Regions from separate parts of the Pseudomonas sp. PA1(2017) genome, predicted to be linked through region 3. Evidence: riboswitches for the same ligand, from Rfam matches in the RefSeq annotation. Region 3 holds a riboswitch; each other region holds the start of a gene.
What was found. Region 3 has a riboswitch for cobalamin ahead of cobW (cobalamin biosynthesis protein CobW). Riboswitches for the same ligand answer to the same signal wherever they lie in the genome.
Positions count from the first base shown of each region.

Region 1: it holds a riboswitch for cobalamin, as region 3 does, so the genes downstream of both, cobO (cob(I)yrinic acid a,c-diamide adenosyltransferase) here and cobW (cobalamin biosynthesis protein CobW) in region 3, are expected to answer to the same signal.
Region 2: it holds a riboswitch for cobalamin, as region 3 does, so the genes downstream of both, cobG (precorrin-3B synthase) here and cobW (cobalamin biosynthesis protein CobW) in region 3, are expected to answer to the same signal.
Region 4: it holds a riboswitch for cobalamin, as region 3 does, so the genes downstream of both, BVH01_RS13790 (TonB-dependent siderophore receptor) here and cobW (cobalamin biosynthesis protein CobW) in region 3, are expected to answer to the same signal.

Region 1 is NZ_MSXU01000009.1:1,336,672-1,340,900, forward strand. Features, by position in the region: gene bluB (5,6-dimethylbenzimidazole synthase) at 1-641, opposite strand, end outside; gene BVH01_RS13070 (cobyrinate a,c-diamide synthase) at 638-1,963, opposite strand; gene cobO (cob(I)yrinic acid a,c-diamide adenosyltransferase) at 1,960-2,595, opposite strand; cobalamin riboswitch at 2,724-2,950, opposite strand; gene BVH01_RS13080 (C40 family peptidase) at 3,019-3,546, opposite strand; gene BVH01_RS13085 (C40 family peptidase) at 3,682-4,229, opposite strand, start outside.
Region 2 is NZ_MSXU01000001.1:762,206-766,434, reverse strand. Features, by position in the region: gene BVH01_RS03495 (precorrin-2 C(20)-methyltransferase) at 1-459, opposite strand, end outside; gene BVH01_RS03490 (precorrin-8X methylmutase) at 483-1,115, opposite strand; gene cobG (precorrin-3B synthase) at 1,112-2,467, opposite strand; cobalamin riboswitch at 2,563-2,896, opposite strand; partial or broken gene cbiE (precorrin-6y C5,15-methyltransferase (decarboxylating) subunit CbiE) at 3,059-4,229, shown strand, end outside.
Region 3 is NZ_MSXU01000001.1:875,526-879,754, forward strand. Features, by position in the region: gene cobM (precorrin-4 C(11)-methyltransferase) at 1-427, opposite strand, end outside; gene BVH01_RS03975 (cobalamin biosynthesis protein) at 555-962, opposite strand; gene BVH01_RS03980 (CbtA family protein) at 959-1,669, opposite strand; gene BVH01_RS03985 (CbtB domain-containing protein) at 1,680-1,865, opposite strand; cobalamin riboswitch at 1,960-2,162, opposite strand; cobalamin riboswitch at 2,233-2,415, shown strand; gene cobW (cobalamin biosynthesis protein CobW) at 2,511-3,560, shown strand; gene cobN (cobaltochelatase subunit CobN) at 3,573-4,229, shown strand, end outside.
Region 4 is NZ_MSXU01000009.1:1,493,032-1,497,260, reverse strand. Features, by position in the region: gene BVH01_RS13790 (TonB-dependent siderophore receptor) at 1-1,827, opposite strand, end outside; cobalamin riboswitch at 1,935-2,140, opposite strand; gene BVH01_RS13785 (DUF1348 family protein) at 2,297-2,458, opposite strand; gene BVH01_RS13780 (recombinase family protein) at 2,668-3,276, opposite strand; gene BVH01_RS13775 (response regulator transcription factor) at 3,277-3,972, opposite strand; gene BVH01_RS13770 (sensor histidine kinase KdpD) at 3,965-4,229, opposite strand, start outside.

The sequences.
Region 1 (4,229 bases), on a different contig from region 3:
TGATCCCAACGATCCTCGAACAGCAGTTCGTGCAGCGGCCGCACTTGCGCCCAACCTTCCTGGGCCAGCATCGGCGCCGGGTAAAAGGCCTGCACCGGCCCCAGGCAGAGCACCGCGACCGGCTTGCTGCCCGGCGGCATGCCCAGCAGCTCGGCCAGGGCGACGGGGTCGAACAGCGACACCCAGCCCATGCCCAGGCCTTCGGCACGGGCCGCCAGCCATAGGTTCTGGATCGCGCAGGAAAGCGACGCCATGTCCATTTCCGGCAAGGTGCGCCGGCCGAACACGTGGGCCTCGCGGCCTTCCATCAAGGCCGCCACCAGCACTTCGGCGCAGTCGCGAACGCCCTCGACCTTCAGCCGCATGAATTCGTCGGAGCGCTCGCCCAGTGCCTCGGCGGTCAGCTGGCGCTCGCGCTCGACCAACTGATAGATGGCTTCACGCAGCGCCGGCCGGGTGATGCGGATGAAACGCCACGGCTGCATCAAGCCAACGCTGGGCGCCTGGTGCGCCGCTTCAAGCAGGCGGGCGAGCAACTCGGGCGCGACCTCGCCACCACTGAAATGGCGCATGTCACGGCGCTCGGCAATGGCGCGGTAGACCGCGGCGCGCTCCTCGGCGCTGAAGGCGTGCGCGGTCATGGACGAAACAACGCCGCAGCGGCTGGCGGATTGGAAGGCAGGTAGAAATGAATATAGGACGCGGTCAGGCGCTCGAGTCGGAACACCGCCTCGCTGACCGGCTTGTCGTTCGGGCAGTCCCCGCGGGCCAGCGGCTGCAGCGCAGAGTCCAGGCACGAGTGGTGATAACTGTGCCCGCGCAGCACGCCCTCGGGCAGTTCGACACTCTGCAGGGCCAGGGCAACCAGACGCTTCTGCATCTGCGCAGTGCCAGGCAGCAGACCGGCCAGCTCGGCGCGCTCGCCAGCGACATCGCTCAGCGACTCGAGCAGATACAGCATGCCGCCGCACTCGGCGAGCAGCGGCTTGCCGGCCTGCTGATGGGCCTTGATGGCGTCGATCATCGGCCGATTGGCGGCCAGCGCCTGCAGATGCAACTCCGGGTAGCCGCCCGGCAGGTAAAGGCTGTCCACGTCGGGCAGCGCCTCGTCGGTCAGCGGGCTGAAGAACGTCAGCGTCGCGCCCATCTGCTCGAGCAGGTCGAGATTGGCCTGGTAGATGAACGCGAAGGAAGCATCAAAAGCCACACCGATGCGTACGCCAGCGAGCAGCGGCGCTACCGATTCGGTCGAGGGCGCGGCGAAGGTCACCGGCGGCGGCAGCGTGATCGTCGCCGTCTGCTCCAGAGCATCGGCCGCGGTATCCAGGCGCGTATCGAGGTCGACGAGTTCGCCAGCCTGCACCAGGCCGAGGTGCCGGCTGGGCAGTTCGATGGCCGCACGGCGTGGCAACGAGCCATACCAGCGGATCGAAGCCGGCAGGCTGTCACGGATCAGGTCGTTATGGCGACCCGGATTGACGCGGTTGCCGAGCACGCCGGAGAACGGCAGGTCAGGCTGGTAGCTGGCCAGGCCGACGGCCAGGGCGCCGAAGGTCTGGGCCATGGCCGAGCCATCGATCACCCCGAGCACCGGCACACCGAAACGGCGCGCCAAGTCAGCTGCCGACGGCGAACCGTCGAACAAGCCCATTACCCCTTCGATCAGAATCAGATCGGCCTCGCCAGCGGCTTCCCAGAGCAGGCGGCGGCTCTCGGCTTCGCCGACCATCCACAGGTCCAGCTGATAGACCGGGTTGCCGCTGGCGCGGGAAAGAATCATCGGGTCGAGAAAGTCCGGCCCACACTTGAACACCCGTACCCGCTTGCCTCGTCGGGTGTGCAGGCGCGCCAGGGCAGCAGTGACGGTGGTCTTGCCCTGCCCCGAGGCGGGCGCGGCGATCACCAGGGCCGGGCACTGCCGTGGCGCCCCAGGCTCGGCGGAAAGCGCATCTGTCGTGCTCAAAATTCCACGCCCTTCTGCGCCTTCACACCGGCCTTGAAGGCATGCTTGACCAGAGTCATTTCGGTCACCGTATCGGCCGCTTCGAGCAGGGCTGGCGGTGCGCCACGACCGGTCACCACGACGTGCTGCAGCTCCGGGCGCGATTCGATATCGCGCAGCACCACGTCCACATCCAGGTAGCCGTGCTTGAGGGCGATGTTCAGTTCGTCCAGCACCACCAGGGCGATCTGCGGATCGTTCAGCAACTGCCTGGCAACATCCCAGGCCAAGCGTGCCTTCTCGACATCGCGCTGGCGATCCTGGGTATCCCAGGTGTAGCCCTCGCCCATCACGTGGTAGCTGACTTCATCGGGAAAGCGCCGGAAGAAGTGCTCTTCGCCGGTGGCCATGCCGCCCTTGATGAACTGCACGACGCCGACTTTCAGGCCATGGCCGAGCGCACGGGCAACCATACCGAAGGCCGAACTGCTCTTGCCCTTGCCGTTGCCGCTGTGCACCAGCAGCAAGCCGTATTCTTCCTGGGCCTGGGCGATCTTTTCGTCCATCAGCGCTTTCTTGCGCGCCATGCGGGCGTTATGGCGCGCGTCGCGCTCGGCCGATTCGCGGCTGGGGGATGGGGTCGATTCGCTCATGGGATCTCCTCGGCGCCAGCAAGCTCGCGCGGTTCGAGCACGTATCGGTGCCCGACGATAAAAACGATCACGCAGGAGCAGGCAGGGGCTGGCCCTAGGGCCGCGCACCGGCCGCGCCCACCGCGCAACCTAAGGAAAAAGCGACAGGCCGGTCTCCGGGCTCACGAGTGCCGCGTTCACAGAACACGACGAACCACGCCGCCTTCCCGCATCGAAGATACAGTGGCCAGAAGCATGGTTGGGCTCGTTTACCGTTGCGGGGGCAGCGTCGGCATTGCTCGCTTGGCGGCAGCGCACCGACTTCCCAGTTTCACCCCTGGCCGAGACCAGGGACACCTGAAGCAGGTCGCAAAGGGTAAGGACTGACGGCATAAGCGTCAATCGGAGAGTCAGCCATGTAGCGCTGCTCTGGGCGACGGCAGCTCAGGGATGGCTGGCAAGCTCCACCGGAAAAACGCGCTTGGCTTCGATATAGGTGCGCTGCCAGTAACTGTTGCCGAGGCTGTCCAGGCGGACGGTGCCGCCCGATGACGGCGCATGCACGAAGCGCCCCTCACCGACGTAAATGCCGGCATGGCTGACCTGCCTACCACCGCTGGTAGCGAAGAACACCAGGTCACCACTGCGCAGGGAATCGCGGCCGATGGTCGGCGCGCGCATGCTGATCAGCTCGCGGGTCGAGCGTGGCAGGCTGATGCCGGCGGCATCACGGTACACGTAGCCGATCAGGCCGCTGCAATCAAAACCGCTGTCCGGCGTGTTGCCGCCGTAGCGATAAGGGGTACCCACCAGACCGAGCGCACGAAACAGCACATCATCCGCGCCACCCTGATAGGCACCGGGAGCAGGCATGACGACGACAGGTTTCGGAGCAGGTACGGGCGCCCGGCTGGAACAAGCACTGAGCAGTGCCGCGAGCAAGAGGAAGGCGATGCGGATGGTGGCAGTCATGGACGGACGATCCTGGAGCCTGAATGCGCCCTACTCTGCCGCGTTCACAACTGCAGTGCAAGCTTTAGCTTTACGCTGCAGTCACTTGAAAACATTAAAATTGTTGCCCGACCGACTCGATCAGGCAACGATTTATCAGTGCTGGGAGGCCAGATGCTCGGTCGGCGCCAGCGCCAGAACGCGCTTGGCTTCGATGAACGTACGCTTCCAGTAGCCATCATCCAGGCTGTCGATGCGCACGCCACCGCTGCGGCTGCTGGAGGAATGGATGAACTGATCGTCACCCAGGTAGATGCCTGCATGGCTGACGCGGCCACGGCCGGCGGTGCTGAAGAACACCAGATCACCCGGCTCGAGCGCCTTGCGTTCGACCAACGGAGCATCGATGTTGATCATGTCGCGGGTCGAGCGCGGCAGTTCCATGCCCAGCTCCTCGCGGAACAGGTAACCGATGAAGCCACTGCAGTCGAACCCGGTCTTCACCGAGTTGCCACCGAAACGGTAGCGAGTGCCGATCAGGGAGATGCCCTTTTCCAGCACGCTGTCGGCCAACTGCGGCAGCTCATAGGGTGCGTGATCGGCGAATTCGGCAGCGGCGTCGTCTGCACCGGCATCGGCCTGATCGAGAGCGGGCGCTACTACGACTGGCCTGGCAGGCAAGGAAGCCTGGGCCGACGGCGCAT
Region 2 (4,229 bases), 110 kb from region 3:
GAGCACCGCGGCGCTGCCGAGCATCGAGCAGACGCCGGGGATCACCTCGGCCTCGTAACGCTCGGCCAGGCGGTCGTGCAGGTACATGTAGGAGCCGTAGAAGAACGGGTCGCCCTCGCAGATCACCGCCACGTCGCGACCGGCGTCCAGGTGTTCGGCGATCTGCACCGCGCAGGTGTCGTAGAAATCGCTGATCACGCCTTCGTAGGTCAGTGGCGGCTCGAGTTTTTCGGTGGTTACCGGGTAGACCAGCGGCAGGCGTTGCTGGCTGTCTTGCAGGTGCGCCTCGATGATGCCGAAGGCATTGCCGCCCTGGCCGACGTTGGCCTTGGCCTTGGCCACGAAATAGCCGACCACCGGCGCCGACTTGAGCAGCCGCAGGGCCTTGAGGGTGATCAGTTCCGGGTCGCCGGGGCCAACGCCCAGGCCGAGCAGGCGGCCCTTGCCGTGGCGGTCCATACCGGGGAGGTCAATACCGCTCATCACTCGACCTCCGTGGCCAGGGCGTTGACTGCCGCGGCGGCCATGGCGCTGCCACCGCGGCGGCCCTGGACGATCACGTAGGGCACGCCATGCTCGGCATAGGTAGCGGCGAGCAGATCCTTGGATTCGGCAGCGCCGACGAAGCCCACCGGGAAGCCGAGGATCAGCGCCGGCTTGGGCGCGCCGGCGGCGAGCATGTCGAGCAGGTAGAACAGCGCCGTCGGCGCGTTGCCGATCACCACCACGGAGCCTTCCAGGTGTTCGCGCCAGTGTTCCAGGGCCACCGCCGAGCGGGTATTGCCGAGCTGCTTGGCCAGCTCCGGTACGCCGGCATCGTTGAGGGTGCAGATCACCGGGTTGGCGGCCTGCAGCCGCGTGCGGGTGACGCCCTCGGCAACCATCCGTGCGTCACAAAGAATCGCCGCGCCCCTGGCCAGTGCTTCACGCCCTGCCGTACCGGCACCCGGCGAGAAGCGCAGATCCTGCACCACGTCGACCATGCCGCAGGCGTGGATGACCCGCACCGCGAGCTTTTCCAGATCCGCCGGAATGGCGCTCAGGTCGGCCTCGGCGCGGATGATGGAAAAGGAATTGCGATAGATCTCCTGACCATCGCGGATGTAATCGGTCATCGGGTGAAACTCCGGGTAGCGGTGAGCGAGGCGAGCAGGGCGCCGGCTTCGTCAGGTGTCAGGTGATGGCCCAGCAACTGGCCGAAGCCACTGCCGAGAGGCTGGCGGGCGAACAGGTCGTAGCGACCTTCGGCCACGGCCAGCAGGGTGAAGGGCGTGCGGTGGGCGGCGGCGCAAGAGCGGCTGCAGCCCGTGAGGTGAATGCTCGGTCGTTCACTGCCGGCGGGCAGCCGTTCGGCCAGACGCAGGGCATCGGCCTTGGTGTCGGCCAACCCCTTGGCGCAGCCGCTGGCGCCGGTACAGGCGATGATCCGCGCCAGCGGCGCGGCGGCGTCGGTCAATAGGCCGAGACCTTGCAGGCTGTGGATAACCTCATCGACAGCGGCTTTGGGAATATTCGGCAGTAGCACGCTTTGCCAAGGCGTCAGGCGCAGGCTGCCATCGCCATGGCGGCGGGCGAGGGCTGCCAGGCCTAGCAGCTGTTCGGCCGCCAGCCGACCAAGGGCAGGGCTGGCGCCGATATGCACGAGACCAGGCTGATGCTGCTCATGGATGCCGAGATGGGCATTGGCGTGCGCCGGCGCCCGGCGCCACTCGTTTATCGGTAGCAGCGCATCGCCCAGCCGAACCTGCAAGCGCTGCAGCAGCTCGGCAGGCGCATGGTTTTCCAGCAGATGGCGCATGCGCGTCTGCTCGGGTGTGGCCAGCTCGAGAAACAGTTCGAGCAGGGCGATCACCAGATCATGGGCCGCGGCCTGTGGCACGACAGCCAGCGCGGGTGCATCGTCTGCCGTCGTGGGCGGACAGCCGGCAAGACCGAAGGCGTAGCCGATCCCATCTTCCAGGGGCAGGGCGCTGAGCCAGATATCGTGAGGGTGTTCGAGCATCGCCAGGCGTTCGCCGCCGTCGAGCAGCAGGGCGAACTTCGGTGACAAGGCATGCAGGCGCGGCGTGTTCTCCAGGGTCGCCAGCAGTTGCGCGGCCAGCGGCGAGATATCCACAAGCGCCTGCGGGTCGAGGCCGGCTGCCGGGCTGACCATCAGGTTGCGCACGTCATCGGCGGCCGGCGAGCGCGGACCCAGGCCAGCGTCCAGCAGCTCGCTTATCAGCGTGTTTTCACAACCGGCGCGGATGCCGCGAATCTGCAAGTTGCCGCGGTTGGTGGCCTCGATCACCCCGCCGGCATGGCGCTGAGCGGCCTTGGAAATGCGTTCGGCCTGCTCGGCTTCGAGGCGCCCGCAGGGCAGCTTGATGCGGCAGATGCCGCCGTCCTTCGCCTGCACGATACGCAGCAACCCCGGGCAGGCCGAGGGACGAACAGATAGCGATGGCGTGTGAGCAGGCTGTTTCAACGGATCACCGTAGTCGGGTCACATGGGCATCCGTTCGAGGATAGGCCAGAGAAGGGTCAGTTTCTCTCACCGGGACACCCCGCCCGGTGTGGGCGCATGCGACTGAATCGGCCGGCAGGTCTCCTGGCTCGCAGGTCATGGCGCCTGGCCGGCCTTCCCGGTTTCCCAGTGGCGATTGGCAAGGCGCTCGCTGCAACAGTTGCGGGGGCAGCCACGGCGGAAAACCTGCCCAACATCTGCTGCGCGTCGGCCCTGCTGCGTTAGAAAATGCCTCGTAATGCTCATGTACAGAAGTACACTCCGCTTCCTCGCCAATTTCTGCCTTGCAGGGCTCTAGCTCGCTAGCTATTGAACAGGTTTTCTCGTGTTCCCTCTTAGGCCGCATTGGCTCACATGTAGCCGCTGGGCACCGACAGAGGCGCTATTATGCCCGCTTTGCCCGCCGGGATGAAAAGCCGCGTCGTCGGATCGCCCAGAAGCATGGCTGCGATGTGTCGATGGCAGTCGCTGTGGAGAAGGCCATTGCTACAAATCGGGCGAATGGCCACTCCACCCAATCCACCGCTGGCTGCCAATGATGAGGACTGAGAAATGACACCCTGGCTGACCGTCGTGGGCATTGGTGAAGATGGCTACGCCGGCCTCGGCAAGGCAGCGCGGCATGCATTGCTGGCGGCCGAGCTGGGTGGTCGGCAGCGAGCGCCAGCTGGCGCTGCTGCCCCACTGCATCCGTGCCACGCGCCTGCCCTGGCCGAAGCCGTTTTCCCTGACGCCGGTGCTCGAGCGCCGCGGCACGCCGGTCTGTGTGCTCGCCAGCGGTGACCCGATGTTCTTCGGCGTCGGCGCCAGCCTGGCTCGCGAGCTGGCGCCGGACGAGCTGCGCATCCTGCCGGCGCCATCGTCGGTGTCCCTGGCCGCTTCCCGTCTGGGCTGGCCGCTGCAGAGCACCGCCGTCGTATCGCTGGTCGCCCGGCCGCTGGCAGCGCTGCAGGTGCAAATCCATTCCGGCGCGCGCCTGCTGGTGCTGAGCAACGATGGCGACAGCCCGGCCGCCGTCGCCGAACTGCTGCGCGAGCGGGACTTCGGCCCCAGCCGGCTGAGCGTGTTCGAGCACTTGGGCGGCGAACGCGAACGGCGCATTGATGGGCTCGCCGATGGCTGGTCCCTGGAGCGCGCAGCGGATCTCAATCTGGTGGCCATCGAGTGCGTTCCAGACTATGAAGCCATTCGCCTGCCGCTGACCCCCGGCTTGCCGGACGATGCCTATCGCCACGACGGCCAGCTGACCAAGCGTGATGTGCGGGCCATTACCCTGTCGCGGCTGGCGCCTTCACCGGGCGAGCTGCTCTGGGATGTCGGCGCCGGCTGCGGTTCCATCGGCATCGAATGGCTGCGCGCCCACCCCAGCTGCCGCGCCATCGCCATCGAGGCGGACGAAGGGCGCCAGGCCCATATCGCCCATAACCGTGATGCCCTTGGTGTGCCCGGCCTGCAACTGGTGGCCGGGCGGGCGCCCGAGGCGCTGGACGGGTTGGCCGCGCCGGATGCGGTCTTCATCGGCGGCGGCGTGACCGTACCTGGCGTGCTGCAGCGCTGCTGGCAGGCACTCAAGCCCGGCGGTCGGCTGGTGGCCAATGCCGTGACCTTGCAGAGCGAGGCAGCGCTGATCGCCTTTCGCGGCGAACACGGCGGCGAGCTGACCCGCATCGAGGTGGCCCAGGCCAAGCCGTTGGGCGGGTTCGACACCTGGCGCGGCGCGTTG
Region 3 (4,229 bases):
TCGGCGACTTGCTGGCGTAGCGGGTAAGGATCACCGTCTGCGACACCGCGGGCAGCGTCAGCTCGCTTTCCAGCAGCGCGGCGCAGGCGGCCGTGGCGGTCACGCCGGGGACGATCTCGAAGGGGATGCCCAGCGCACGCAGGTGACGAATCTGTTCGCCGATGGCGCCGTACAGCGACGGATCGCCCGAATGCACCCGCGCCACGTCTTCGCCACGTGCATGGGCCGCCTGTAGCAGGGCGATGATTTCATCGAGATGCAGCTCGGCGGTATTCACCACCTGGTGGGCGCGGTGGCCGGCCAGCACTGCTTCGGGCACCAGCGAGCCGGCGTAGAGGATTACCGGGCAGCTATGAATCAGGCGCTGGCCCTTGACGGTGATCAGCTCGGGGTCGCCGGGGCCGGCGCCGATGAAATAGACGGTCATGGGATTCCTGGGTATAGGGTGAAAGACGCTTTTCTCTTCCACCGTGGTGTTCGGCTTATGCGGTCGCCAGGTGGGGGATCGCCTTCCCGTGGATAGAGAAAGCGTGGACTACGCGTCCCGATCCACCCTACGGATCGTTGCGGGCAACGGCCAGTGTTGCGTTGGCGCTCTTGCGCTTGGTTATCCACAGACGAGCGGTTCGGTCACTCAGCTGTTCGGCCAGGGCCAGAGCGCTGGCTTCGGCAACGCTTGGCGTGCCGGTAGCCTGCAGCGCCTGCGCCGAGGTCTCGGTCAGGCGCCCATGGTAACCCGCCAGCACCTCGGCGGGCAGGAAGTGGATCGGCAGGTTCAGCTGGGCAGCCAGTTGCTGCAAGCCTGGCTCGTCAGCCTTGTGGTCGCTGCTGGCCAGGGCTGTCAGCTCGGCAGTGCTCGAGCCATGCTCAGCCAGCGTGTTGTCGAGCAGGCTCAGCAACTCTTCGAGCGAGCACTCGCGCCGGCAACCCAGGCCGGCGACGAGAGCAGGCCGCTCACTCACTGCTGCCGGCGCCCACGGCCGTGGAACCAAGCGGCAGCCAGGCCCAGCGCTGCCCAGAACGCAGCGTTGGTCAGCAGCGAGGCGAGAATGAACTGATGCTCCAGCGCCTCGGGCGCCAGGCTTTCATGCACGTCGGGCTGCGGCGCGCCGAGCAGGTGGGGCAAGGCGAGAATCGCCGCACCGAGAATGCGCAGCATCCAGTTGCCGCCGAACGCCAGCAGCGCCAGGCCCGCAGCGGTCGAAGCAGCCGCGCCGATCCACCAGTACTGGCGCAGCAACAGTTCCGCTGCGGCAGTGCCCGGCAGCTCTGGCGGCAAGCCGCTGGCGGGCGCCAGGACGAAGGTGGCGAATCCGGCCAGCCCCCAGAGCAGGCCCTGCGAGGTTTTTTCCGGGGCGCGCAGGGTGAACAGGCCGGCGAGCATCAGCGCGAAGCCGACGGCGACGACCAGATTGCTCAGGCCTGTGGATAACAGCCGCTGCCAGCCGTCTTCCGGCGCCCAGGCTTCGCCGTCGTGGCTGTGGCCGCTCGCGCCATGGTCGTGGGCAGCGGTGGCGTCATGGCTGTGCTCGATGGCGGCAGGCTCCGCGACCTCGAACGTTTCCGCCTGAAGGATCAGCGGGGTGACCCACAGGCTCTGCAGCAAGGTCAGCACGATGGCGGCGAGCAGGCCGGCGAAGCCGGCGGTCTGGGCGATACGCTTGATCATCAGCAATCCCTCAGTGGCACGGAAACGCGGCGCTGTGCCGGGTGTCGTGGGCGGCGTTGTGCAGGGCTTCGACGTGGGAGAAGCCGGCGAAGAAAATCAGCACGGCGCCCAGCACGCAGCTCCCGACAGCAAGCAGGATGCGCTGTGAGAGGGGCAATGTGGAAACGCTGGAGGTGGAAATGACGCTGCTGGACATGATCGTAGACCTCAGGGGTAAACGGCACAGCAGGACACGGCGAGACAGCCCGCACAGGCAGGCAGCGATCGGCGCGTGCCCGCCCACCGCGGGTTGCCAAACAGACGATCCAGGCCGGTCTCCGGGCTCGCGATGATCACCTTGCGGCGATGGGGATCGGCCTTCCCATGCATGCGCACAGTGGCCAAAACGATCCTGGCATTCGCTTACCGTTGCGGGGGCAGCGCCGGACTCGAACCGGCTTCCCGTTTCACCTCACGCACGTCGACGTGAGACACCTGAAACAACCGGGCAAGAACACCACGAAGCGGCAAGTGCGTCAATATGTTGCAGGTCTTCTGGCAATTGACCGTACGGCGGGCTCTGCGTAGCCTTGCGTTTTCGAGGTGCTGCTTGTCATCAAGCAGCTAAGAGGGAACACGGACCGCCGTGGCTGCCCCCGCAACTGTAAGCAGCGAGTGCGTCGCCAATCGCCACTGGGCAACCGGGAAGGCCGGCCGCGCGCCATGACCTGCCAGCCAGGAGACCTGCCTCGATAACGCTTTCGACAACCGGGCGGGGTGATCCGGTGATGCTCGGCATGGGTTTGCCCGCGCCTGCCATCCTATTGCCCGCTCGCCGTTTCTCCAGACGCCAGGGGCTTCCATGAAAACGCTCGCCAAACTTCCCGTCACCATCGTCACCGGTTTTCTCGGTGCCGGTAAGACCACCTTGCTGCGCCACATGCTGGAAAATGCCGAGGGCCGGCGCATCGCGGTGATCGTCAACGAATTCGGCGAGCTGGGTATCGACGGCGAAATCCTCAAGCAGTGCTCCATCGGCTGCACCGAGGAAGAGGCCAATGGCCGGGTGTTCGAACTGGCCAACGGCTGCCTGTGCTGCACCGTGCAGGAAGAGTTCTTTCCGGTGATGCGCGAGCTGGTGGAGCGTCGCGGCGACCTCGACCATATCCTCATCGAAACCAGCGGCCTGGCCCTGCCCAAGCCACTGGTGCAGGCCTTCAACTGGCCGGAAATCCGCAACGCCTGCACCGTCGATGCGGTGATCACCGTGGTCGACAGTCCGGCCGTCGCAGCTGGCACCTTCGCCGCCTTCCCGGATCAGGTCGATGCCCAACGCAAGCTCGACCCTAATCTCGACCATGAGTCGCCGCTGCACGAGCTGTTCGCCGACCAACTGGCCAGCGCCGACCTGGTGATCCTCAACAAGGCCGACCTGCTCGATGCCGACGCGTTGGCCGCCGTGCGCGCCGAAGTGGCCGAGGAGCTGCCGCCGGCGGTGAAGGTGGTCGAGGCTCATGGCGGCTCGCTGCCACTCAATGTGTTGCTGGGCCTGAACAGCGAGACCGAGCTGCATATCGAGGGCCGCCGCACTCACCACGACGATGAAGACGACGATCACGATCACGACGAATTCGACTCGTTCCACGTGGAACTACCGGAAGCGGACGAGGCGCGACTACTCGCTGCGCTGAAGGATGTGGTCGGCAAACACGGCATTCTGCGCGTGAAAGGCTTCGTTGCCGTGCCGAACAAACCCATGCGCCTGCTGCTGCAAGGCGTCGGCCAGCGGTTCGACAAATATTTCGACCGTGCATGGAAGCCTGACGAAGCACGGGTGACCCGCCTGATCGTGATCGGCCAGGCGCTGGATCACACCGCCATCGCCGCCGAGCTGAACGCGGCGCTGGCGTAACCGGCGCCCGTCATGCACCTGCTGCGTACCCAGCCCGGCCAGTCGCTGCCGGCCGACAGCATCGCCGACCTCGGCCAGACGCCCGCCGAGCTGGTGGTGCTGTGCACCGGTGATTCGCACCTGTCGCTGTTGGCCGAGGTTGCCCGGCACCTGCCCGAGGATTACCCCAGCCTGCGCTTGGCCAGCCCGGCGCAGCTGAGCAACAACGCCTCGGTGGATTTCTACGTCGAGCAGGTGCTCAGGCACGCCAAGGTCATCCTGATTTCCGTGCACGGCGGCGTCAGCTACTGGCGCTACGGCATTCAGCGCCTGGTGGAACTGGCGGGGCAGGGCAAGACGCTGATTCTGGTGCCTGGCGACGACAGCCCCGATCCCGAGCTGACCGGGTTGGGCAACGTGGCCGCCGAGGATGCCGAGCGGCTCTGGCAGTACCTGCGTCAGGGTGGTGTGGATAACGCGCGGCAGTTCTTCCAGTGCATCGCCGATCATTACCTGGGCCGTGACTACGGTTGGCAGCCGCCGCAGGCGCTGCCGCGGGTCGGCCTCTATCACCCGCGTATCGGCAACGCCTCGCTGCAGGACTGGCGCGGCGACTGGCAAGCGGACGCACCGGTTGCCGCCTTGCTGTTCTATCGCACCCATGTGCAGGCGGCCAATACCGCCTTCGTC
Region 4 (4,229 bases), on a different contig from region 3:
ATTGCCAGAGAAGTCCCTGCCACCGCTGACGAACTCGTCATACTCGGCGCGTACCCATGAAGCATTGGCAGATACCTGCATGTCGTAAAGCAAACGCAGCTCGAGGGTCGCTTCGATCCCGTCGGCGGACTGCTGACCTACCTGTTGCTGAATCCCGGGATTGAGCGGGTCAGCGCTGAGCAATTTTTTCTTCACGATGTGATAAGCGGCGAGCGTCCACTCGCCATTACCCTCGAGAAATTGCTGTTTGATGCCCACCTCGGTCTGCTTTGCCGTACTCAGGTCCCATTGCTGCTGTCCTGCGCTAAGGGTCAGCAAGTTGCCTACACCTTCAGTGCTGGTGGCGTACTGACCGTAGAGTGACAGGTCATCGGTTACCGCGAACACGAGGCCGGCACGCCAGTTGTTGCCGGTCAGGCTGCGGTCGCTACGGGTGCCGGCAAGCAGGTCATTTCGATCCAGGTGGACCTGGTCACGGCGTACTCCGGTAATGAGCGCCAGTTGCTCGGTGAGTTGAGTGCGGTTCTCGGCGAACAGTGAGAATTGACGCGCCTGATTGGCCTCGCGAGAGCGGTAGGGATCATCGCTGATGTAGTTGCCACCGCCTGACTGACCGAGTGGCACGCTGTCGCTCAAGCTATTGCCGAAGTCATGCTTGCGCACGAAACGGATGGAGTTGTAGTCACCGCCTAGCACCGTGCGGCTGTCGAGACCAAACAGTGAATGCTGCAGGGTGAACGTCTGACGGTCGCCAATCTGTTCCTGGGTGTGTTTGATGCTGATGAAGTCACTTCGCTCGATCACATCACCGGGTTGCCACGTGTAGGTCTCTGCGTTGCGCCAACGCCGCTGAGTCTTCAGAAAATACAGCTGATTGCTCGCCGTCAGGTTTTCACTGATCGTCCAGTCGGTGACCAGCCGCGTCGACTGATCGTTATAGCGAATGGTCGAATCCTCGACGTTGTAATTGTTGTCGCGCAGGCTCTCGCGCAATCGTCCATTGACCAGAGGGGTTGCGAAGTACCGCATCGGCTCCTGATCACCGTAGTCATGGCTCAGCGTAAAGCTCAGATCGTCGGTGGCGTCCCAGCGCAGCGCGGCACTGATCGCCGTGCTCGTCGAGTCGCCACGGTCCACCCAGCCATTGCTGGCTTGCTGATTGAGGTTGAAGCGATAGCTGACGCTGTCGCTCAACGAGCCGCCGCTGTCCAGCGCGGCCTGGCGCCGATCATCCGAGCCGTAGCCCAGGCGCACACGGTTGCGCACATCGCCCTCGAATGGCTTCTTCGGCACGACATTGATCACCGCACCAGTGGCCCCTTCGCCGTAGAGCACCGAGGCAGGCCCGCGCAGGATGTCGATGCGCTCGACCGACCAAGTGTCCACCGGAAAGGTCACCGTACCAGCGCCTACGTACAGTCGATTGCCGTCGAACAACTGCATGGTCGACGCATGGCCGGCGAAGCCGCGTGCCGACAGTGCTGTGCCGCCGTTACCAGGCGTACCGATGAAGGTGATGCCTGGCGAGCGAGTCACCGCATCTTGCACGGTGGCATTGTTGCGCTGAAGAACCTGCTCGGCACCGATGCTGGTGACACTTGCCGGTGTTTCCAGGGCGGTCAGCCCCAAACGTGATCCAGACGTCGTCGGCGTATGCAGATCGGGCTGTGCTTCAGGTTCGGCAGCGCCTGTGATGGCCGTGGAAGGCAGTGCTAGCGCACCGTCATCGTCAGCGGCATGCACCGAAAAGGTCAGCAATACGCAGGGTGCCAAGCACGCGCGAAGTGAGTTGCCCGAGAGGGCATTGAACAGGGAATTACGGGACATATCGTTCCACTCGAACAGGAATGAGAAAATCCCGGAGGGAACAACGCATAGGGAATCGCAGGCGCAACTAGCCCGCGGAAACCGGCCTGCGCCCGCCCACCGCGGGTTTGCCAAACGAAGTTACAGGCCGGTCTCCGGGCTCGCGAGGGTCATGAAGCATTCACCTTCCCATGCCGGAGCACAGTGGTGTATCGAACGCTTCGCTCGCATACCGTTGCGGGGGCAGCGCCGGACTGATCACCGAAGTGACGAACCGGCTTCCCGTTTCACCCCATGCACGGCGGCATGGGACACCTGAAACAGGCGCGCATCTGATCATTGATCAGACTTGAATGTCCAGCAGGATCGCTGGCTCGCTCGAGTAGGAGCGCGAGCACATGGGCCTCACAAGGCCCACAAGTCATCAGCCGTCTTTCCTCCCTCCCCAGGATGAGAGGCCTGTAGGCCGACCGCGGCAAGTCGCCGACGGTTACAAACCCAGCTCGGTCAGGCCCGGGGGATCATCCGGGCGACGGCCGAGTGGCCAGTGAAACTTGCGCTCGCTTTCCTTGATGGGCATGTCGTTGCTGCAAGCGATACGGCGGTGCACCGGGCCATCGGCCTCGAACGCCCAGTTTTCGTTGCCGTAGATACTCTGTTGTTGATCAAGCGTTTCTCAGGTGGTCTTCACTGAATAGCTCGGATGAGTCGAAAGCCATTGCGAGCCTCAGGCAAGCCCAAGCACCTGTCGGGTACTTACCCATGACGGCGTACTTATTCTGAGCGATGGTGGCAGGCTAACCGGACGAAAGCGGCACCGACTGAATAATGGCCACGCCTATCAGTCGAGAAAAGGCAGCATCACTCCCGCGCCGGCTGCTTCACCCGCCCCAACGCCCGGTACAGCGTCGAGCGGTGCACGCCCAGCTTGCTGGCAGCTTCGCTGACGGAGCTGCCCTGCCCGATCATCTGGTTGGCCAGCGCGATCTGCTCGTCGGACAGGCATGGCTTGGCGCCGAATTGCACGCCCCGCGCCTTGGCGGCTTCGCGGCCGAGGCTGGTGCGTTCGACGATCAGCGAGCGCTCGAAGGCGACGATGCCGGCGAACACCGCCAGTACCGGCTGGCCCGCTGCATTGCCGTTGACCCAGGGCTCGGCGAGGCTGGCCAGTCGGGCGCTGGTGAAGTGAATGTGCTCGGCGATCTCCAGCAGGTCGCGGGTGCTGCGCGCCAGGCGATCGAGCCGGGTGACCATCAGCGTGTCGCCCGCCTGGATATCGCCGAGCAGGCGCGCCAGCTCCGGTCGGCTGCGCCAGACGTCCTGGCCCTGTTCCACGTACAGCTGGCGACAACCAGCCGCTTGCAGCGCCTGGATCTGCACCTGCGCATCGGTCTCGTCGCGGCTGGGACGGGCATAGCCGATGATGCGCCCAGCTACTGTCAGCGGGCCGTTGGTGGGTGTGTGCGGCACTCAGTACTCCTCATCGATCAAGCGGTAACCGACGCCCACGATGGTCTGGATGACCCGTGAAGCGCCCGGGTCATCCCCGAACTTCTGGCGCAACCGGCCGACCACCGTGCGCAGGCTGCGGCTGTCGCCCAGATGACTGGGCCCCCAGACCAGGCGAATCAACTGTTCGGCGGTGACGATGCGGCCGTGATTGCGGGCGAGAATCTCCAGCACGCCGTACTCCTTCCTGCTCAGGCTGATCGCCACGCCGCGCAGGGTGACCAGGCGCTGGGACAGGTCGACGTACAGCTGCCCCGAGCGGATGGCCGGCTGCAGCACCAACTCGTCCGACGAGGCGCGCAGCAGCGCCCGTGCGCGGGCCATGAACTCCTGGATGCCGAAGGGCTTGGTGACGTAGTCGTTGGCACCCAGGTCCAGCAGGCGCACCTTTTCCTCCTGGCTGTTGCGCACCGACAGCACCAGCACCGGCACCGCCGACCAGGCACGCAGCTCGCGCAGTACCTCGCTGCCGTCCATGTCCGGCAGGCCCAGGTCGAGAATGATCAGGTGCGGCGACTGGATCGCCGCCAGCGTCAGGCCCTTGGCGCCCGTGGCGGCCTCCAGCACGGTGAACGACTGGGTGGCGAGGCTGATGCGCAGCAGCTTGCGAATCTGCTTCTCGTCGTCGATCACCAGGATGCGCGGCGACTCATTCATCGGCGCCTCCCGGCATCTCGGCATGGCGGGCCAGCGGCAGGTGCAGCGACAGGGCAGTGCCGCGCCGATCATCGCCGTCCGCGACCTCGACACGGCCACCGTGGGCACCGAGCATGCCCCGGCAGATGGCCAAGCCCAGCCCGGTGCCCTTGCCGCCCCGGTCGCCACGCGCCGCGGTGTAGAACATGTCGAAGATCTGCTCGCGCTCGGCCGCCGGAATGCCCGGCCCCTGGTCGGTCACGCGAAACACCAGCTCG